Regions from separate parts of the Paenibacillus andongensis genome, predicted to be linked through region 3. Evidence: riboswitches for the same ligand, from Rfam matches in the RefSeq annotation. Region 3 holds a riboswitch; each other region holds the start of a gene.
The links. A riboswitch is a leader RNA that binds a small molecule or an ion and turns the genes downstream of it on or off. The one in region 3 is predicted to bind cyclic di-GMP.
Positions count from the first base shown of each region.

Region 1: another riboswitch for cyclic di-GMP. It lies ahead of NYR53_RS01120 (transglutaminase domain-containing protein); the one in region 3 lies ahead of NYR53_RS12190 (sensor domain-containing diguanylate cyclase).
Region 2: another riboswitch for cyclic di-GMP. It lies ahead of NYR53_RS02865 (hypothetical protein); the one in region 3 lies ahead of NYR53_RS12190 (sensor domain-containing diguanylate cyclase).
Region 4: another riboswitch for cyclic di-GMP. It lies ahead of NYR53_RS02855 (stalk domain-containing protein); the one in region 3 lies ahead of NYR53_RS12190 (sensor domain-containing diguanylate cyclase).

Region 1 covers NZ_CP104467.1:242,239-247,808, reverse strand. The annotation lists gene NYR53_RS01130 (SdrD B-like domain-containing protein) at 1-759, shown strand, start outside; gene srtB (class B sortase) at 844-1,656, shown strand; gene NYR53_RS01120 (transglutaminase domain-containing protein) at 1,681-2,520, opposite strand; cyclic di-GMP riboswitch class I at 2,575-2,658, opposite strand; gene NYR53_RS01115 (response regulator) at 2,707-3,837, opposite strand; gene spoIIE (stage II sporulation protein E) at 4,097-5,570, opposite strand, start outside.
Region 2 covers NZ_CP104467.1:614,853-620,422, reverse strand. The annotation lists gene NYR53_RS02890 (sugar ABC transporter ATP-binding protein) at 1-694, opposite strand, end outside; gene NYR53_RS02885 (PspA/IM30 family protein) at 886-1,572, opposite strand; gene NYR53_RS02880 (PspC domain-containing protein) at 1,576-2,034, opposite strand; gene NYR53_RS02875 (PspA/IM30 family protein) at 2,037-2,699, opposite strand; gene NYR53_RS02870 (hypothetical protein) at 2,743-3,039, opposite strand; gene NYR53_RS02865 (hypothetical protein) at 3,363-3,605, opposite strand; cyclic di-GMP riboswitch class I at 3,653-3,747, opposite strand; gene NYR53_RS02860 (S-layer homology domain-containing protein) at 3,958-5,570, opposite strand, start outside.
Region 3 covers NZ_CP104467.1:2,775,023-2,780,592, forward strand. The annotation lists gene NYR53_RS12180 (ABC transporter ATP-binding protein) at 1-486, shown strand, start outside; gene NYR53_RS12185 (adenine deaminase) at 508-2,220, shown strand; cyclic di-GMP riboswitch class I at 2,490-2,575, shown strand; gene NYR53_RS12190 (sensor domain-containing diguanylate cyclase) at 2,674-5,094, shown strand; gene NYR53_RS12195 (GxGYxYP domain-containing protein) at 5,357-5,570, shown strand, end outside.
Region 4 covers NZ_CP104467.1:608,759-614,328, reverse strand. The annotation lists gene NYR53_RS02860 (S-layer homology domain-containing protein) at 1-1,898, opposite strand, end outside; cyclic di-GMP riboswitch class I at 1,960-2,050, opposite strand; cyclic di-GMP riboswitch class I at 2,373-2,460, shown strand; gene NYR53_RS02855 (stalk domain-containing protein) at 2,527-4,782, shown strand; gene NYR53_RS02850 (3D domain-containing protein) at 4,956-5,570, opposite strand, start outside.

The DNA.
Region 1 (5,570 bases), 2.5 Mb from region 3:
ATTGTTAGCTTCGCATCCGTTAGCGGATATAGCTTTACATCTAAGAAGGTAGGTTCAGATCCTGCTGTTGATTCCAATGTATATAATGCTGGTATTACGGATAGCATTGTTTTACAGTCAGGTGAGGATAATCGAACCGTTGATGCAGGAATCTATGAGTACCGAAATAGCGGCGGCGGTGGCGGCTATATACCGCCAGTAACAGAACCACCTGTTACACCTGCACCAACTCCAGGACCTACACCAGCGCCATCGCCTGGAACTACTCCTGGGACAACAACACCACCTGTACCTACGCCAGGTACACCAACACCTGCGCCAACTCCAGGACCTACACCTACGCCAGTTCCGGAGCAACCTGTTGTCACGGATGAGAATACACCAGTAACTGGTGAAATCCCGAACGCAGCACCGAATTCCGAAGGTGAGAAAATCCCTAATCAGGTGACCGTTGAAGACCAGCCTGAGAACGGAACCGTGGAATTGACAGATGACGGTAAATGGGTCTATACACCAAAAGAAGGATTTAACGGAGACGACTCCTTCACTATCGGAGTTAAGAATGATAATGGCGATATTGATTATCAAAAAATTCAGGTAAGTGTCCTTCCTAAGGGCACCAAAAAAGGCTCTACATCCCTAGTTCCAAAAACGGGCCAAGATGCTCACAGTAATTACTATCTAACTGGGCTAGCAATGGTTCTTGCTGGACTAGGCGCACTCGGAGCAACACGTTGGCTGCAGCGTAAATACAAGTAATACGAACAGGGGCGGCGCCATGCTGCCCCTGCTTCTTTATCAATGTACAATCATGCTACTATAGTCGTAGGAAGGAGGGAAATAATGATGGCAAGATTTTCAGTCACGCCAAAAAAATACCGAATTATCTATTGGGCAGCCTCATTATTCATCGTAGGAGGAATCACCCTTTTAGCCATAGACCTCTATACGCAGCATGTTGAAAGCAAGCAAGCCCAGCAGCTAAAAAGTCAACTTGCAAGTTTTCACCAAACCAGTACCACTTATCTGTCTCAGCCAATCAATTCCGATCCTGGGTATGGCCAAATGAAAGAAGACCCGAGCCCCGCAGCTAGTATTCCTCCCGATCGGATAAATTGGAGTAGTTTACTTGCCATCAACAAAGAAATCATTAGCTGGCTTCATATTGAAGGTACTAGTGTCGATTATCCGGTCGTACAACATAAGGACAATGATTACTATTTAAAAACAGACGCGGCAGGCAAAAAATCAATTTACGGCAGTATATTTATGGACTATCGCGTGGACATCAGCCAGCAACAGCGAAATACAATCATTTATGGGCATAACATGATAGATGGTTCTATGTTTGGAAGCCTTCAAAATTATAAAAACAAAGATTTTTATTTGGCACATCGCGACATTCTTTTAGAAACACCCGAAAGGAAAACAGCCTGGGAAATCTTTTCGGTTTATACCATTGATGCCAGTAAGTATACGGTCGATCTCTCCTATGAAAACGATCAAGCATTTCTCCAAGCGTTAGACCAATATCGTAAAAAATCATTGTATCAGACTACTGTCATTCCGCGAAAAGAAGATGAAATTCTCACACTGGTGACATGCAGTAATGAAACAGATGACACCCGTTTAGTTATCCATGCCATGAAAAAATAGGGACCCTGGACAGGTCCCTTTTACTTATTTTATATAAAGCTTATCTGCGACTGGATAGTCACTTTCCACCCATGTATGACCCAAGCTCAGGAGAGATTCATTTGTTATGTTGAAGTAGTCCGTTGACTGAACTCCTGGTTTATCGGGCGCAGGATCATCGAATACGGTATCCAACATATGCCAGTTATCCTCAATGTTCACTACATTCCACATGTGTGACTGTGCAGGATCGTCATTTAAATACCCTACTACTAGTTTACTGTCAATGCCGACTTTTTTGAGAAGCAAATTCGTTAAGATAGCGTAGCCTTGGCATACGGCTTTTTTGTTGTACAGTGCCGAATAGGCTGTATGTCCAATTTCATCTAAATCCTCATAAGAGGTATGCGAAACCACATAATCGTGAATCGCCGCTTCCTTTTCAAATGGGGTCATCTCAGTTGTCAGGATTTCACCCAGAATACGATCGATTTCCTTATTTACGAAATTATCCTGTTCAATGGTCGTAAGGTATTCGGGCTTTAACGTGATTGTGATGTTGCCAATACTCCCCTTCATTTTGTATGAAAGGCTCTTCATGTTCCAAAACAATTCCTCTTCTAAACTTGATTGCGTATGAGATATAGCATTCTTAATACCTTGAATGTAACTAGCCGAGTCTTTCGACTCCCTGGATGTATAAGTAATGATAATGGATTCCGGCTTTTTGGCGAGCTCACTTTGGAGCGTTTCTTCTAATTCTGTCAAATTACCAGCTTGTAAATTAGAGGAACTCGCATATGCCGTTTCAGCATTTACATTTGTTGTTACAAGAAACAGGACCATGGTCAATAGGGCGATAGCCATTCTAAATTTTGAATACACAAAAAAACCTCCTTTGTAATGAAGCCAAAAGAGGATAGAATGCTTATGCTACCTCCTGGCGGCCCGACGATCATAGCAAAGTGCTTTAGACTCGTGGCTTTGCGTCCCTGCCTTTCGACAGGTTTGCCTTTTTCAAAAGTTACTAGAATATATGCGTATCATATCATATCTACCATTGAAGTCAATTTAATTATTTGTTTTAAAAGTCTCGTTAAACCATTGCGTGATAGATGAACTCGGGGATATAGCAAGCTCCTCATCAAGACGATTGCGCAGCATCTCAAACTGCTGTTTAATTTCGGCAAAATTGCTAAGCATAAGATGCACCCGCATGAGACCAAAATAGCCGTCTTCGACGAGTGGATAATGATCTCTCATCTGCTGAAACATGTCTCCAGCTTCCGTTAAAAGCCCTTGATCCAGGCAGAAATTTGCAAATCTTCGAAGATACTTCCACCTAATGAGCCGCAAGCGTTCCCGCTCGGCTTCCGCCCATTGAAACTCCAATTCGGCCAAATAGTCTCCTTTGTAAATAGCAAGCAAATTTTTGTAGGTACCCACGGTAGACAAATTCATCTCAGGCGCTTGTTGAAGCTCTTGTTCCCATCCATCAACATCCACAAGAATATTGTCGAGTTCTAAACGGTAACCCTCTTTTTCGTAGATTACTTGAATAGTTAGTCCTAGATCTTTAAGCATCTTTCGAATTTGATATACAGTCGTATGTAGCAGCACAGCAGCGCGGTTCGGATCCAGATCAGGCCATAGCAGTTCCATGAGAAACTCCTTGCGAACGACCGGTCCTCGACGTTGATGAAGCAGGAATGTAAACAATTCTTGTGTCTTGCTTGTCCGCCATGAGAAGGAACGTATCCCTTCATCACCATTGATCCAGTGAAGGGATTGGAAACAGCAGATCTGCACAGCATTCATTATTATCTTATGGGAATGCCCAGGGACAATTATTTTGCGCAGCCTATCTAGCGTTTTGTTCAAACGGCCAGCAAATACAGGTTTTAGCAGATAGTCCAGCGCATTCAGTTCAAAAGCCTCCACAGCATACTGGTGAAACGCGGTCACAAAAACGATCCGCACGTCAGGCAGCAGTGTATATAACTGTTCAGCTAGTTCCATGCCACCAATCTCTGGCATTTCTAAGTCCAGGAAGATAGCATCCACTTGCTCTTGCTGGGCCATGATCAATGCTTCTCTGGGATCCACTAAAGCGGAAACAACTTCAATATCTTCATGATTGCCTAGCAGTTTCTCCATATTTCTTAATGCTAGAGGTTCATCATCAACCAATAAAACTCTCAACTCATCACCTCTTCTCGACATCCGAATCGATATCTAAGTTACTAAGCTCGGTGTGCTCTCTATATGTAAGCCTTCTCCGTATAAATAGTTGATCCGTCTATGACTATTTAGCACAATACCATCCGAACGGCATTTGCAACAATAGGCGGAATCCAGATATGCTATATATCGGAAAATAGTAAGCTAACTTGAAGATGTTGACCAAATCGTCATAAAAAGCCATAACAGCAAATGAGCTGTTATGGCTTCTATATCTCCATTAACTAACCGTCTTAGGACGCTCCATTCGCGTAATTCCTGGCCAGCGGAATGTGGCCCACTCTGGCTGCCTCTTCTCAACTCGCGCCACAACGACGGTCATATCATCTTGAATTTCGCCATGATGGTGGCGGAAAATCCTTTCTAATAAACAGTCCGCAAAATCCTGCGGCATCGTCGTATCAATTTCCTGAATCATCCGTTTCATCCACATCTCTTTGTTTACTGCATGTCCCGGTGCATCGTAGATACCGTCTGTCATCATGACAAGGATATCACCCGATTGGAGCGGAATCGAGACTAGATCAACATCAATCTCGCTCAGGATACCGACCGGCAGATTATTAGCCGATATCGAAATCACTTCCGTCCCGCGCTTAATGAAGCTGGGGGTGGAACCAATCTTCATGAACGTTGTGTTCGCGCTGTACATGTCGATCAAGGCCATATCTACGGTCGCGTACATCTCGTCCGAAGAGCGCAGCATCAACACCGAGTTCAGCGACTTGATCGCCAGCTTCTCGTCCATGCCTGACTGCAGCAGCTGCTGCAGGATGCTCAGAGCCGTCTGGCTCTCCGCACGCGCGCGCTCGCCGTTGCCCATGCCGTCGCTAAGCGCCACGGCATACTTGCCATTGCCCAGCTCCACCGTGGAGAAGCTGTCGCCTGAGAAGAGGTCGCCCCCTTTGGCTGCGCCGGCGACCCCGGTCTCAACCTCGTATTCCTTGGCGGAGCCGAATACGACCGTGCTGTAACCCTCGCCGCGCGAATGCATCTCCTCACGCATGACGGCGACGTTCTCGCCGATTATTTCACTCAAGAGCGGCGCAATGATTTTCCGGCATTCATCGAAGCCCTTCGTGTATTGATGAATGATCTCAATCTCGATATTTCCTTCATCCAAGGAAATGATGTCAATGGTATGGATGGATAAGCCCAGCTCCTCCAGGGCATTACGAATTTGTTCTTCTTGAAGGAACAGCTCCTGTCCTTCCCGTTTAATCTCCTTGGCCAAGTCCTCCATCACTTGGGACACACCCGAAAGCTGATCAGCTACGAGATGCCGGCTATCCATAATCTGCTTTTTCCAATGCAAATCATTCTTGTACAAGCCATACTGCTGCTTCATCACATCCAGCACTTGATCCGTGCGAATACATACCTTCCTCCATTCCGGTGGAATATTCTTCTTCGTCATATTCTCCTTCATCTCAATTTGGGTCATCATATCGGTCATATACGTATAGGTTTGATAAAACTTTTGATCCCAGCACTGGCTCTTCTTCCAGCAGGAATCACAAGCCTTCTGCGCAACCGCATTCATGAAATGTCCAACTTCCTCCTCCTTTCGGCTCACCGCATCATCGGTCGTCAACTGCTTAAAACTGCGCGCCAGCTGGCGGAACACTTCAGAGAACTGTTCCACACGTCCTGCTGTAACATCGCGAACCCGCTTCGCATAGTCCTGTTGGGAT
Region 2 (5,570 bases), 2.2 Mb from region 3:
TGGACGTATCTTTCGTCTGCACGGTATCGATATAGCGGCCGTCACGCATGACGGTGATGCGATCGGTAATTCGCTTCAACTCTTCCATCCGGTGAGAAATATAGACGATGCCTACCCCCCGCCCGCGCAATTGTTCGATGATCCTAAACAGATCCTCGATTTCCGCATTGGTAAGTGCCGCCGTCGGCTCATCCATGATGAGTACTTCGGATTGAAATGACAACGCCTTGGCGATTTCCACCATTTGCTGCTTGGCGACTGTCAGCTCCGACACCTTCGTGCGCGGATCGAGCTGGAGATTCATTTCGTTCAGCAATTGCTGTGCCTGATCGTTCAACTTCCGATCATCGACGAACAGCTTGATTCCCTTCCTCGGCTCTCGCCCTATAAATATATTTTGGGCTATCGTCAGATCTGGCATTAAATTCAGCTCTTGATGAATCATCGAGATGCCAAGCTGCTGAGCCGCTCTCGTATTGGGGATGTTCACTTCCTTGCCTTTCAAGATGATTCTGCCTTCATCTTTCTGATAGACACCCGTAGCGATTTTCATTAACGTGGATTTTCCGGCGCCGTTCTCGCCAACAAGCGCATGCACTTCACCGGCTGCCAACTCCAGACGACATTGATGGAGGGCGTGCACACCAGGAAAATGCTTCTCAATTCCTTCCATCCGGACCAGAGCTTCACTCATGACCTCACCTCGTGTTTCGTTTTAACATTTCTTTCGTGCTCCTGTGCTAATTCTATCTGTAATCTGCTGGAAAAAGAGTGGATAAATCTCTGCAAAAAAGTTGAAAATCTTATGATTTTGTAAGCCTCTAAGCCCCTGGAAAACACAAAAAAGCCCCTCACAAAAAGGGGCTTCTCACTAAACACCGTTCATTACTCGGCTTCTTTGCTGCTTAATTTCTCTTTCAGCAAATTCAACTGCTCATCAACTTTAGCTTGCTTTGCAACGTCAACAGGTGTATAGCTGCCTACTGAACCTGCTGGTACGTAAGGCTTGCGAGCGATTTCCGCTTCAACTTCCAATTGGATAATTTTCTCTTCCATACGTTGGAAGCCGCGGGATGCGTTGCCGCTTTCGATGACGCCATTGTAGGATACTTGTGCCATTTGTTTTTTGGCTTTAGCCAGTTGAGCGCGGGACACAAGCTCGTTGCGTTTGTTACGCAGTTTGTAGAACTCATCTTTCATTTCGTGCAGCTGCTGTGTTAACTCATCCGCATGCGCTTTGGAAGCAGTATATAGATCAGTGTACTCAACAATTTTATCTTCGTGGTACAATTTTTCTTCGACGGCTTGGCGAGCGATTGCCTCTTGGCCATTTTTGATTGCTGCGGAAGCTTTGGCTTCACGGTCAGCCACGAGACGAACAGACTCTTCCAGACGTTGTTTCAGCTTGCGCTCATTGGCGATTTGTCTAGCAACAGTCACTTCAGCTTGCGCGATTTCTTGCTCCATATCCCGCAAATATTGGTTCAACATAACGATCGGATCCTCAATTTTATCCAATACCTCGTGAATTGATGCTTTTGTCATATCTTTCATTCTTGTAAATACTCCCATGGTTTACACGTCTCCTTTTTTAATATCAATTGGTTGTTGTTCGAAGCGAGCGACTTTGGCTCTCAGTTCTTCTACTTCTCTTTGCAGAGCTTTCTTTTCAATGTCTTTCATCATCTCGTCGATGTTGTTTACTTTCCCTGCGTCGTACGGAGTATTGTACCCTGTATGTTGTGGCGCATGGTTAGGGTGGGGGGGCTTGTGAGCGTTCCAAGCACCGCCATTATAGCCTTGACGGCCATATGAGCCAGCATAAGGATCAAATGGAGGCTGATCGTACCCAGGTTCCTTCGGAATAACAAGTGCAGCTACAAAGTAGATGAAAATGACCGTTCCTCCGGTGAAAATTGTGGTAATCACCACTAACAAACGTAATAGCGTTGCATCTACATTCATGGCCTCGGCGAGTCCGCCGCATAGACCAGTAACCTTCTTATCTCTTCGTGAGCGATAAAGTTTGCTCATGATTACTTGGCTCCCTCCTGCTGCAGTCTGTTTCTCAGAGCTTCCATTTCAGCATCTACGGCCGAGTTGCCCCCGCTATAGTAACTTTCGCGCCCCATTCGTCTTACATCGCGAAGCGTTCTTGCATGGAGCTCCATATCGGAAACGCGCTCTTCCAAGCGACCGAACATCCGTGGTGTCGCATCCTGCGCCACACTGCTGCGAGCATGCAATCTTTGCTGCAACCTTGCGGACTCCATTCGCGCTAAGTAGTAGCTGCGTTTGTCTGCCACTTCTTTGTAATCAGCTTTGAGCTGCTGCAGCTCTTCATCCAAATCAAGGATGGACTGCTTCGCTTGATCGTACAACTCATGATACTGCTCGCTTTTCTCTTCGGCTTGCAGCTTCTCTTGAAGCACGATCCTTGCCATATGTTCTTCGCCGGCCTTCAGAGCAAGCAACGCTTGATGCTCGCGCTTCTCTTTGGTTTCCAGCGCCGTCAGATATTGCTGCCGGAGTGAAGCTGCGTGGCTTACGCATTGTTGATACAGTCTCTCGGACTGTTGAAGCTGCTCACGCTGCGCTGCTAAGTACTGGTCAATCAAGCGGACCGGATCTTCCGATCGCTCCAGATGTTCATTCAGTGTCGCTACGGTAATGTCTCTCATTCGCCTAAGTAGGCTCATCTCTCATACCACCTTTTTCACTCTCTGTATTCGTTTCATTGCCTTACACCGTTCTTCTTGTCAACATCGAAATTCCGTAACCGATCAACCCAATCGCCAGTAGAATGATGATCCAACCAGCTAATTTACCAATCAGGATGATACCGCCAAGCCCTGCAATAATCCAACCGATTTTGCTGCCGTTCTGTATACCTACATAACCAAGGCCGACCATTCCTATTGGAATCAAGTATCCCATCACCGAGCCAATAAATGGTCCCATGTGAATGCCTAGCTTATTTAACAGAATCAGTGCACCGAATGCGATTAGCAGAGCGGCTAAGCCTGTATTTCTTTTCATCGTTTCGTCACCGCCTTTCGTTGTTTGCTGTGTTGTTTGCTGTGCTCTTGTTCATGTCTTTATTTTAGGTAAAAACGAAGCTTTCCAAAACGGACTAACGACGGTATTTGTTCCTAGACCTTAGTCGGGGCGCGTCTAAGACCTGTGATAGAGCGCGATGAATACGACAGTCTTTACTTAGCAAGCTTGGTAACCCAGGGGGTAATATTCTGAGCCAGGCATTTGTGAACGTGTTATGGGACAGAATAAAAAAACTACCAAGCGAGGTCGCAAGGTAGCTGATCATTTATTTACATCATGCATTTAATGAAAGTACAACACTATTATGAAGCAAAAAAAGTTCTATCCGGAAAGCCCTCTCCCTCCGTATAACATCTTGCAATAGCCGAAGCAGCCCTCATGAACATATGGTCTTTGGTAGTACCCGGGATTCTCTCTATCTGCCGAAACTCTTCATTAACTAGATTAAATTCAATTTCACCCATACTTTCTTCTGTTGGACCAAATTTATAAATAACCTTCTCGGCATCGTCGAACACTTTAATCAACATCAGATATGTTGCCATTTTTCGCCCCTCCCTTCCTTTTTTGGCAATAAAAAAACAAGCCTCTAAAGAGTAACCCGGCTATCATCCCAAGAGATTTGACTCATGGCTTAGACCCGTGGCTTTGCGTCTCCACCTTTCGATGGATTTGCCTTTGTTCATTATTGCTTGATATTAGGTGTGTTTCAGTGATTATTTCTAGTTGTAAAGTACTATCTATTTTCCATGGTATTCCATTAAATAATGAAATTCAACATATTTCTACAAAAAAGAAGGACTTTGCACGCAAAGTGTGTGATTTCATACAAAAAAGGCCAACCAGAGTACTGGTTGACCTAAGAGAACTACATATCTCTCACGGGTCATTATTATTTTACTTCTGTATAGACAATAACGCACCATTTACATAATAATACAGCATTCTATTCTGATCAAAGAAGATTTCTGTTGCTGTCCCCAGCGCCAAAGAATCAACCTTCTGATAGGTCGCCGCACTGTATATCCCATTTTTACCAACCAGCAGCTCTCCATTAGCACTCGCTGCATAAATCGGTTCTGGCAATGTACTGATTACCTGCGCAACATTATTGAGATCAAGGACCTTATTCTTTACGACCAGTTTCCCTTGATTTTCCAACAATAGAACCGGAGTATCCAAGGGATCTCTCAAGAAGTTCGGGTAACTTAGGCTGGATTCGCCTGATTTGGTTACGCTATTGCCACTAACGGAATATGCCAATACGTTGGAGCCGGCATTTCCTGCATTCCAGCCAGACTGATACCATGTAAAGAATGTGCTCTTTTTGCTGGAGAAAGCCAGATCGCCAACCCCTTTGATCACAGTTCCGTAGTTTACGGCTGCAAAGGAAGTCGAATTGAACGCCAGCAGCGTCGGCTCCCAATCACCCATCACAACATACAGAATCCCGTTTTTATGGTAGATATGTCTATGAGCGATGTCACCGGAATCAACAGTTGACGTGTAAGTCAAGTGCCTTAAAATTTGTAAATCAGTTATGCGCACTTCCGTTATGAGATTATTTAGATCATCATTCACGATAAAGAGACTTGAACCGTCTTCCGATATAGTAAGTCCGGCAGGACGATATGGAAGCTTGACTGTTTTTACAATCGTCTGTGATTGAAGATCAACCACATATAGATTGCGGAACGCTTCGTCGATGGCATAAGCTTTCTTATTTGCGGAATCGTAAGCAATGTCGACAACTCTGCCGTCCAACTGGACACCAGGCACCGCAATAGGGGCAATCGCTTCGATTGAATTCTTTTCTACAATTTCGACGATATTCTTTCCGTCTAGCGTAGATACAGAAATCAATCGATTGGTACCATTAAATACATTCTTGGCTGTACCGTCCAAGTGATAGAGCCCGCTTTTATTAAAATTGGTGTAATCATAGACTTGTATCGCATTGTTCTTCGCTGTGTAAAAAATGTTTTTTGACAGATCAAAGGTAATACCGTCATATGCTTGTCCAAGTCCGTATACAAATTTCATATCGTCGTACTTATTGCTTGTTGCCATAAATACGTTGCCGGAACCGTTAAAGATGTAGGCACCGTCCGGAGAAATGGTGAAATTCGTCGACATTGCATAATCGCCATGGTACGGAGAATCGTAACCGCCTGGCTCGACGTATTGTCCGTTCGTTACGTTATACGCTCCAAGGTCTCTCGGTGACGTATCCGTTGTGATCGTATAGAGCTTATTCCCTAAAGGATGCGTTTGGATATAACTCTGTTGGCGAATATCGCTTGAACCCACCTCCGCAAAGGTCTTCAAATCATATGACTTAATCTTCGTCCACTGCCCTGAACCAGATGACACGTAGAGATAACCGGAAACGACTGCGACATCAAAGGGGTCAATCGCAATATTATGTGTTCCTTCAAGCGTAAGGGTAGCCGCATTCACAACCGCAATTGCGCCTTGTTGCTGTGCAATATACGTATAGGAAGAATGTT
Region 3 (5,570 bases):
GATCAGGAAGAGTGCTTCTCCATCTCCGATCAAGTTGCGATTATGAATAAAGGCATCATTGAACAGCTTGGTGCACCAGCGGCGATATTTAAATATCCAAAAACGGAGTTTGTGGCTCGGTTTATTGGATTTACGAATTTTATTACCTTCGATTCAAGGTTCGATGGAAATGAAGAGATTGCGTTGAAGGTGAAAGACTATATGTTCGCCGTTACGAAGCATGCCAGTAAAGGAGAACAGGTGGGCAAGCAAGGCGCTATTCGTCCGGATGATGTTGTGATTGGCATGCCTGATGAAATTGAGGCAGGAACGAATCGTTTGACAGGTCGTGTCAAAGTCAGTACTTTCCTTGGAAGAAGCTATCAATACGTTGTCGAGACGGAGCTGGGGAATTTCACAGTGAATAAAGAAATGGAACTTCCTTACCAGAATGGTCAAGAGGTCCGGCTTCTTTTTCCTAGCGAGAAATTAGTTCTAGTGGAGTAATGTACCTGGAGGCGAAGGCAGATGCGTGTAGATTTACTGATTGAAAATGTCCGAATTTATAATAGTTATTTTAAAACATTCATCCAAGGCAATGCGGCGATCTTGGATGGAAGGTTTCTATATATCGGAGGACGGGCTGCCGATAGCTTCGAAGCGGCTGAGCACTTGGACGGACAAGGACGTTATATGATTCCCGGCCTTATTGATATCCATTTGCATATCGAAAGCACGATGGTCACGCCGGAGACGTTCTCTTACGGACTCATTCGTAACGGTGTTACAACCATCGTTCCAGAACCTCATGAGATCGCCAACGTCTTCGGACTTGACGGGGTGAAGGAATTCATTAAAGCTAGCAAGCATTGTGTTGCTGACATGTTTTATGCCATCCCGAGCTCGGTTCCTGCCACTTCAATGGAAACGACCGGAGGCGCGATTGAAATCGAGGATTTGGACGAGCTGCTTCGTACAGAACGCATCATTTGTTTAGGCGAAATCATGAACTACGTAGATGTGATAACAGATCCTGATTGCAAAACGAACCACATCTTAAATCATATCCGCACTCATTATCCTCACCTCATTATTGAAGGACACGTGCCGAAATTATTGGATCTGGACTTGCATCGAATGATCTATAGCGGTGTAGATTCCGATCACACGCATCAATCGATCGAGGGGATGGAAGCTCGGATCGCTGCAGGGATGTTTATTGAAATTCAAGAAAAATCGATGACGCCTGAAGTGATGGCGTATTTGATGGAGCATGAGGTATCTGAGCACTTTTGCTTTGTTACCGATGATGTGATGGCTGATTCCTTTGAGCGTCGAGGGCACTTGAATCACCTTGTTCGCAAAGCGATAGGCATGGGCATGAAGCCTGAGCAGGCGATTTATGCCAGTACGCTTTCGCCAGCCAAAAGAATGCGGATGTATGATCGCGGCGTAATTGCGCCCGGTAAAATTGGTGATTTTCAACTGATCTCCGATCTGGAGCAGCTGACAATCGATCAAGTATACAAGCATGGCCGCAAGGTCTATGATGCTCGCGAGCCATACAAGCCAACTGTCCATGCACCAGCCTTTCCAGCACACTACTATCAAAGCGTTCATATGTCGCCTTTAACAGAAGCGGACTTCACCGTGAACACAGAAGCAGCGGATGGCCGGTATGCCTGCCGAACCATGATGGTGAAGGATGGCTCCACGTTTACAGAAGAGCATCAGGTCGATGTAGATGTTCGTCAAGGAAAGCTTAACTGGTCGGAGAGCGGCTATGGACTCATTGCTACGTTTGAACGCTACGGGAAAAACGGGAATCGCGCTTATGGTTTAATCGGCGGGGATACGATCAAGCGTGGAGCCATAGCAACGACGTATTCTCACGATAACCATAACATGCTTGTTGTGGGGCATAATCCAGTCGATATGATGATCGCTGCTAATGAGGTCATCAAGAATCAAGGGGGCTTCAGCGTAGTTGAGAATGGCGAGGTGATCGCTAATCTTGAGCTGCCTGTCGGCGGTATTTTAACGGAAGTCCCTTTGGAGCAAGTCGCCAAGGAAGTTGAGCAGCTGCGCAAGGCCATGGAATCGTTAGGCTACTGCCATTATAACCCGATTATGTCCATCAGCACGCATTCTTTACCCGTTAGTCCTGCGTTGAAAATAACGGATTACGGTTTAATTGATGTAAATGAAGGGAAAGTTGTGCCTTTAATCATACACAGCTGAGCTTTCGCCGATTCAAGGTGGAGGCTAATGGAACTCATGGAATAAGGGGCTGATCTAAAAAGTAGATAAATCTACTTGAGGAAAGCCTCTTTTTTTTGAGGTAAACCTGCATAATGGCAGGCTTTTCCATTTTTCAAACGGTTTTAGAAAAAATATCTGCACTTTCGCAGTAATTGTGGGCTGTTTTTATAATACTTTAGAACTATATATTGTGTTGTTATTTATAGTCCATTATAATCAAATGAGATAAATACAAATACATATAAGAATACCGTTAAAGGCAAACCCGCAGAAATCCGGGGACGCAAAACTAAAGGGGCTATAGGGCAATGCGCCACGCCAGCCAGTTGCTGTAAAAGAAAACCACATCTCTCTTAAGTTGATGTGGTTTTTTTGAACGGAGATCATAGGCAGCTATTCAACCTAAAGACTATTGCACAAAGAAATTCATCATTGGAGGTTGATGTTGCCATGTCGCTTCGCCGGAAAATCATCATCTACGTAGGGTTAACCACGCTTTGCATGCTTTCACTTCTATACGTGATTTCAGAGAGGGCTCTTCTGCGCAATTATGAGCAGATGGAGCTTGAAAGTTTGCGTGAAAACATGAAACAAAACCTTCTTTCTTATTTTGATGAGTATACAAATTTAGGTGCAATTGCGATTAATTATGCTGGTTGGGATGATACATACAACTTTATCGATAGGCCGACGATTCCTGCTAATAACGATCCTTATCTCACAGTCAATTATACCGATTCCTTGTTTATGTCAAGTCGTCTTAATATAACGCTTCTGATGAACAACGGAAAGCAAGTTTACTTCGGTAAAGCCTATGATTATGGCAATAACAGCCCACTCGGCTATCCAAGTACATTCATACATACCTTACAGACTGAATATGCTTCCTTCCTTGAACAGTCGGACGCTTCTTCCCGGAAGATGGGGTTATTGCTTGTTGATAAGCAACCGGTAATCGCAACTTCATACCCAATTCTAACGAGCAACAATGAAGGACCCATTCACGGAACCTTGGTTTTTGCGCGTTTCTTAGACTCGAATTACATTCAGTATATTTCTGAAAAAACGGACTTGCCTTTAAGTATATCTATTGTGGATCCATCTTTTACACCTCCTCTTCAAGCTACAACCATAATGGGTCCCAAAAACCGCGCGCTGCCGTTTTGGACCGAGTCTGATAAATCGACGATCACAAGCTTTTCGCTGCTAACAGACGTCAATAATAAACCCGCCGTTCTCTTGAAATTCGTGAAACCGAGAGAATTATATAAGGAAGCTCAAAGAAGTATCTTATTTTACTTGTTCTATTTTGGGCTTTCCGGACTGGTATTCTTTATCATTATTAGCTGCGTCCTTCAGCGGACGATATTTGCTAGATTGAACCGCACGATCTTTGGGATGAATGTGATCAAAACCAAACAAGATTTTTCGATTCGCATTCAGGAATCCGGCAAAGATGAGATTACCCAGCTCGAGAATTCGTTTAACCACATGATGATGTCGCTGGAGCAATCGCAGAACGAAATTCATTATCAAGCAAATCATGATAATTTGACCGGTCTCAACAATCGAAGAGCTTTTTTCGAGTATCTGGAGAAAATCATTTCACAAAACCATCAGCTTCCATTCCGCTTTGCCATAATCTTCATCGACTTGGATCGCTTTAAGCTGATCAACGATACGATGGGACATCATAGGGGAGACTTGCTGCTGATCGAGATTGCCGAGAGATTACGGCTTTGTATGAAGGAGGGCGAATTCCTTTGCCGCTTGGGGGGCGATGAGTTTTGCATCGTTTCCCATGACGTTCATGATTCCAAGCCAATTGAACACCTGGCAAAGGTCATCAAAGAGACGATTAATGTGCCTTACGATCTAGATGGCTATCGTGCCACGATTTCAGCCAGTATCGGAATTAGTCTGTATCCTGATCATGGAAAGGATTCGGAAAGCTTGTTGCATCATTCTGATATGGCTATGCTGGATGTCAAAGAATCCGGAAAAAATAATTACCGTTTGTATTCGGAATCGATTGAAGCGATTCGGACCAGAAGAATGCTTTTAGAGCAATACTTGAAGTGTGCGATTGACAACGACGAGCTTACGCTTCATTACCAACCAAAATTGGATTTGGCACGAAATAAAATGGTTGGGGTGGAAGCACTGCTTAGGTGGACGAACAGACAACTTGGACATGTATCTCCTTATGAATTTATTCCCATTGCTGAGTATTCCGGAATCATTAATGAGATAGGTGAATGGGTCATGCGATCAGCATGCAGGCAATTCAACGCATGGCGAAAGCAATCAGCGGACATGCCTCTTATCGTTGCTATTAATATTTCAGGCGCCCAACTGCTGCGGCCAAACTTTGTTGAACGAATTCGCGGGGTATTCGCAGAAGAAGAGGTTGATCCCTGCCATTTCGAGCTGGAAGTGACGGAAAGCTTTGCGATCGAAAACTTTGAAGAAGTGATCAACATATTGATCGAATTACGTAATCTAGGTTTTATGATTTCCATTGACGATTTTGGAGCAGGCTACTCTTCAATGAAATATGTATGTCAGCTTCCCATACAATGTATGAAAATTGATAAAACGTTGATCGATCAACTGGCAGATAACATTAGAAGCCAAGTTGTTGTATCGTCGTTGATCGAAATGGCTCATCGGCTGCAGCTATCCGTAGTGGCGGAGGGAGTTGAGCTGCCGGAGCAGCTTCGTATTCTCCAAACATACCGGTGCGATCAGATTCAAGGATTTCTCATCAGTAAACCGGTGCCGGCTAGCAGGATTATTGAGATGTTGAATGGCTCTGATTTGCTTCAGGTACCCGAAACAAAATTACATTAGATCAATTGAATAAGCTGAGTCAGGGATGCTGAGCAGAACCTGGCTTGGCTTTTTTTCGTTCATGGATAACCATCGATCGCATAGGATCTGAGGCCCAGCCTGTCAGTCTAAATGGAGTTTAATATGTCGAATCATGACCCCAATGACGCGACCATAACAAGCTAAATGATCTAAATGACATGTAGAATATGTTGATATTAAAATGTATAATTCAAATAGCAAGTCAATCCAGTCCTACATTTAAATCATGAGGAGGTTTACAATGAGAAAAAACGGTCTATTTGCCTTGTTTGTATGCTTTTCAATTGTCATGTCACTCTTAGGAACACCTCTGTCTTCATCCGCTGCAGCTAATGAATTTGAATCGGATGATGAAACAACGCTTTCTCAAAGCGGTTCGCTGCAATCGGACGCTAACTACGTAAAGGCTGCTGTTAAAGCCAAAAAGCTTTACGTGATCCGTTTGGGCGATATGT
Region 4 (5,570 bases), 2.2 Mb from region 3:
CAATCACTTCCGTTCCATGTTGCAAAAACAAGATACTGACTTCCGTAAACGAGCGTAATCCTATCCCCTGCAGCGAGCGGCACCGCCTGTTCTGTCAGCTGATTACCTAGATCATGGACAGCGTAACTGCCATTGATTTGATAAGAAATCATCTCGTTGCCAACATAATAAACCTGAGCATACACGCTTTCGTTAACAGTAATGCTGGATAACAGAACCCCGGAATAATGCTTTGTTGAATTTCGTTTGGTTACGTCATACGGAGCTGGAGAAACCGATCCGCCTATAATGCTGTAGATTCCTACGTCTTCTACCGTCCCACTATATTCGGTCTGGTATGTATCCTGTGTAACCGTGTTTGAAACGTCCCATTGAACCGTCGAATAATCTGCCATGGCTGGGTACAGTGTGTATACCTTGTTTTGTATGATAAAAGCAGCATTAATATCCTCTACATTTCCCGGCTCAGTATCCGGTTCTCCACCTGTCGGCTTCCCAGGAGGTACACCTCCTCCCGGGCTGTCCTCATTCGGAACAGGAGATATGTTCGTTGATCCAGGTGTAGTAACCGGAGAGTTTCCTGTAACTTCCTTACCGCCAATTACGACGAGTTTTACCAGATCGCCAAGTGTATATTTCTTTACAATTTGCTCAAAGCTTACGCCTTCCACCTTAATCACCGCATTAAGTATCGAGCCTTCTCCCGTCACTTTCGCGGCTGATTGTAAAATGATCTGCTCCAATATGGCATTGCCCAGCATCTTGATTCCTGAGCCTTCCGAACCTGCTTGCGTTTCAAGCAAGGTGACAACGGATTGACTGGAAACCTCGACAGTTACCGTCGACTTCAGGTCAACTTTCACAAATGTACCTACTAACTGAACGACATCATTCACAGTCGTTCCTTGCACGGAAACAGATTGGAAGCCCTCGTTTCCTTGCTCTTGTTCTAATTTCGCACCCGATTTGATAATGGTATCGCTTATTATCGTAGAGCCTTTAGTAAAAACTCTGACTCTGCCGAAGTCCTTTTGAACCACCATCTGATTGAGGGTTGAATCTTGAATTTCAATGCTGTTTTCTCCGCCCCCATTCACAATCGTTCTTCCCTTTACTGTCACGTGATCAAGGAACACTTCCCCCTCCCCTATCCCCGCTGCCAAGATGAGATCGCCTTTGATCACAGCATTTTTTATAGTGACACCGCCGCTGTTGACCGTCATATTCCCTTCAACATCAGCTTTTGGAGTATAAGTTCCAGGCTTATGGATCAAATGCCCTACGGCATTATCTAGCATCACTACGGCTTCTGCTCTTGTAATGGATTTCTGAGGACGGAAGCTCTGATCAGGATATCCTTTAAGATAACCCTCCGAGGCGACTGCTTTTATGTAAGGCTTGCTCCAGTCAGACATTTGCTGCTCATCGAGAAACGTTCGCGTATCACTCTTTGGTAACACGTCTTTTAATTGTATAAGTTGATAGATGATTTTGGCAGCCTGTTCTCTGCTAATCGGTTGATCTGGACGAAAGGAGCCGTCATCGAACCCGGAAATATAGCCGGCATATTTTGCTTTGGCCACATCGTTATAGAACCATTTTTCCAGAGAAACATCTTTGAAGGTTTGGTCATCTTTATGGAGATACCCAAATGCCTTGTTGACAAGTAATATGAATTCCGCCCTGGTAATGACTTTATCGGGTTGAAAGGTTTGATCGGCATAGCCCGAAATCAATCCATTTCCGATCCATTCGTTTATGGCATCCTCTGCCCAATACCCATTAATGTCACGTAATGCTGGTTGGTTTTCTGCTTGCGCTAAACCTGAGAAAGATACGATTTGAACGGTCAAAAACATAACAATAAATACAATTTTCCCCAGCAACCTTGCCAACATATAATCTTCCTCTCTATTACTTTGATATAAAGGCAATAAAAAAAGCCACTCCAAAAGGAATGTAGGCGGCCCGGCTGTCGTACAAGGAATGCCCTTGCTTAGACCCGTGGCTTTGCGTCTCCGCCTTTCGGACGGATTTGCCGTTTCTTATTCTCGGAATGACTCTAGGACCTATCGAATAGTTCTAATTGCCTAGCAACAATTATATACTTAATTAATTTAATAGGAAACAAATATTTTCCATTTTCGACAAATTATTTTTAAATTCCATTTTGAAATACTTACGACTGAATCCCAAACCGGGTAGTACTATAGCGAGGTAATTGGGATGTTCTTCCCCATCCCCTTCGTGAGAACTATAAGCGGAACAAATAAATCTTTCAAATAAGTATTAGACTATATGTCGTATATTGTAGAATTAACACAAATACCATATAATGGTTAAGGGTAGCATACCTGTTTAAGCCAATACAATAAGATCAAAGGCACATTCGCGCGAAAGCCGGAGTCGCAAAGCTACGGGTCTACGTCCCCTTCGGGATATGATAGCCGGGTCGCTCTATAGTTTGGCTTTTTTGCATGCACGGAATTTATAGGGTTTTAATAAAAAAAGGGGGGGTATTTCAACGTGAAGTTTAAAAAAATTGCGTTAGGGGCACTTGCGCTCATGCTGGCGTTTGGCTCGCTGTCCTTCTTGCCGGAAGTGCATGTAAGTGCTGCAACATTCACCAAAAAGGATAACTCAACAGACTACTCGGTACCTGAGTTTCCGATCATTACCGATTCCAAGATGGTTTGGATGGGAGATGACGAGAACAAATTCTATCAAGTGTTCGCCCGGGATTTGTATAGCGGCGAATTAAAACAACTAACCGAGACCCAGACCTACAAAGCAAAATTATCGGCAGCGAATAATTATGCCATATATCTGGATAGTCAAAAAATTATTATAATGGTTAATCTTCAAACCGGCGAATCTACCCAAGCAGATGTCAAGCCGGGCTATTATGAAGATCTTCAAACGGACGGCGAATACATAGTCTACAAAGATAAATCTACAAGCACTCTTAATGTGTACAATATGACAACTAAGGAAACAAATATCATTGGAAAAGGTCAAGATGCTACTTTGGCGAACGGCCAAGTCGCCTATTATGGTTCTTCGGAGAATAGGCTTAAGCTTTACGACATTGCAAGCAAGACTTTACGAGTTCTGTGGGATAAAAATGATGGCAGTTTATACAACAGTCATCCAGTCGCATTCAACGGCAAATACGTCGTATGGATTCAACAGCCCTACAATCAACTAAAATTTCAATTGAGAATGATCGACGTTACTCAACCGGATTCACTACCTAGTGTACTTAGCCTATTTGACAAGGTAGCTATCCCTCTCGATATTTTCGTAAGTAAGGAAATTGCGGCATGGACTGTTGAGAAAGATGGACATAAAGTGGTGATGGCAGCAAACTTGCAAAACAAGCAAGCCGATGTAGCAGCCGATCAAGGCGAGAAGCTATTGGGTGTTACCGGAAGCACAATTATTTTGAAAAACGTGGATAACAATCTGATTCTTCGAACCCTTCAATCTACAGGTGAAGGTAACGCCATTCAGGATACACTAGTTTCAGCTGTCCCTTATGCAGATAAAATACCTGAACAAGTGACGGGTTTCTTCGGCGGAAGCAGTCCGAGCAGCGTGCACGAGTTGGCGACTTCCGATCGCGCGGTTATTTTATCCTCTCCGTTCGAGAATCCGTTTTCCTATAAAGGGGGCGATTATACAAGCATTCGGTATACAGTGGAAGGTCCGAAACTGGAACTGACCAAAGCTCTTCAACCGGAACAGAAAATGGTGAGCCTCCCATGGTCGGTCGACGTACAAGAAGCATTCGATTACCATGTCCTAAAAATGGCCTATATGCCATCTCGTGTCCCTTCCGATCAGCTTAGCAAGCTGGGAATTTATAAACTCGTTGAGGGCAAATGGATCTATGCAGGGGGGATTATCGAGGAAAAAAATCAACTTCTTCGTACCCAAATTCATAGCGGCGGGGTTTACGCAGTGCTTTATCAAGATATGAATGCAGCTTCCCTCCGGGACTATTGGATGCGGAAAACCATTACGCAAGTGAACGCAGACAAACCTATTCGTGTTTATCTTGACGGAGAGGAAGTAATCTTCCACGAACAGCCTCAACTTAAGGACAGTTCTACAACGGTTGAGTTTCGACCTATTTTCGAAAAGCTGGGTTTGCAAGTAAATTGGGACGAAGCATCCCAAACGGTTACAGGCAGCAAAGAGGGAACGTCGATTAGTCTCACATTAGGACAGTCGCAAGCAACCGTTAATGAAAAGACATCCGAACTGCCAACAGCCCCTTACCTTCAAAAGGGGTACACGTTCGTCCCTCTTAGATTGGTTGGTGAAGCTTCCGGTCGAAAAGTGGTGTGGGATGCGAACCTCAAAGCCGTATATCTCTATGACCCTGCAACGGAAGGCAAGCTGTACGACAAAGCCGGCAACTTGCTTTATGAAGGTCAGCTTAAAGACGGGCATATGTACGGAAAAGGGAAGCTCTATCACGAAGATGGCACAATCTGGTACGATGCCGAGTTCATTAATGATAATGTTGTGGGCTGGGGAACCATTTATTTTAATGGAGAACTTATGGGTAGAGACCGGACTGGTGACGTTCTGATTGGACAATTCAAGAACGGGATTCCAGACGGATATGTGACAAGTATTAAAGATAACGGCAAACTAATTTATGAGGGTTACGAGGTTCAAGGAAGATTCAATGGCAAGGGAAAGTATTATGAAGATGGCAAACTCGATTTTGAAGGCGAGTTTAAAGACGGTCAGCCTGTACACTCAAATTAATGATTACGACGAAGCCGTTGGAATTATTGGGAAATGGCTGATTAATTTTCATTCAAAATAAGAACTGCTAACATTATGGTAAAAAAACGCCCTTTCAGCACCTTTGCTGGGGGCGTTTTTGATCTGTAACTGTTGTCCCGGTTGACCCTTAACCTATTAAATTGCTTATCAATTTAAACATTCTCTCTATCTAGCAAATAAACTTTCACGTTCTTTTTCACGCCAAAATCCTGAGCCTCATTCAAATCATTCATGAACACATCAATTCTAGAACCGCGAATAGCCGAACCGATATCCTCCGCTTTACGAATGCCGATACCTTCAATGAACACCGTTGAACCTAGAGGGATTACAGCAGGATCCACGGCGATCGTGCGTCCTTCTTTGGCTTTAAGACCACTAAATGTGATGCCATACATGGGATGGGAAGCCTTTTTGCCTGTTGATTCAAAGCCAGCCGTATAAGCTGTAAGGGTTGTGTTCAACACTTTTTTGATAATTTTCTTTTGACCATTTGGTAAACCAATCTCTGATTCATTCTTCGGAATCGTTAAACTTTGACCAATCGTTAGTTGGTTCGGATTTTGAATATTGTTAGAGTTGATAAGGTCGTCTACGGTTACGCCAAAATCACGTGCAATTTTGAACAGCGTATCGCCTCGGTCCACTTGATACTGCGTCCTAGGCTGAGCTAGTTCAGCTTGAGCTGTTCCTTCCACAGGGCCTGCATTTCTTGCCATACTATACGTAGGAGGTAATTCCCCCCCATCTTCACTTTCAGGGTACGA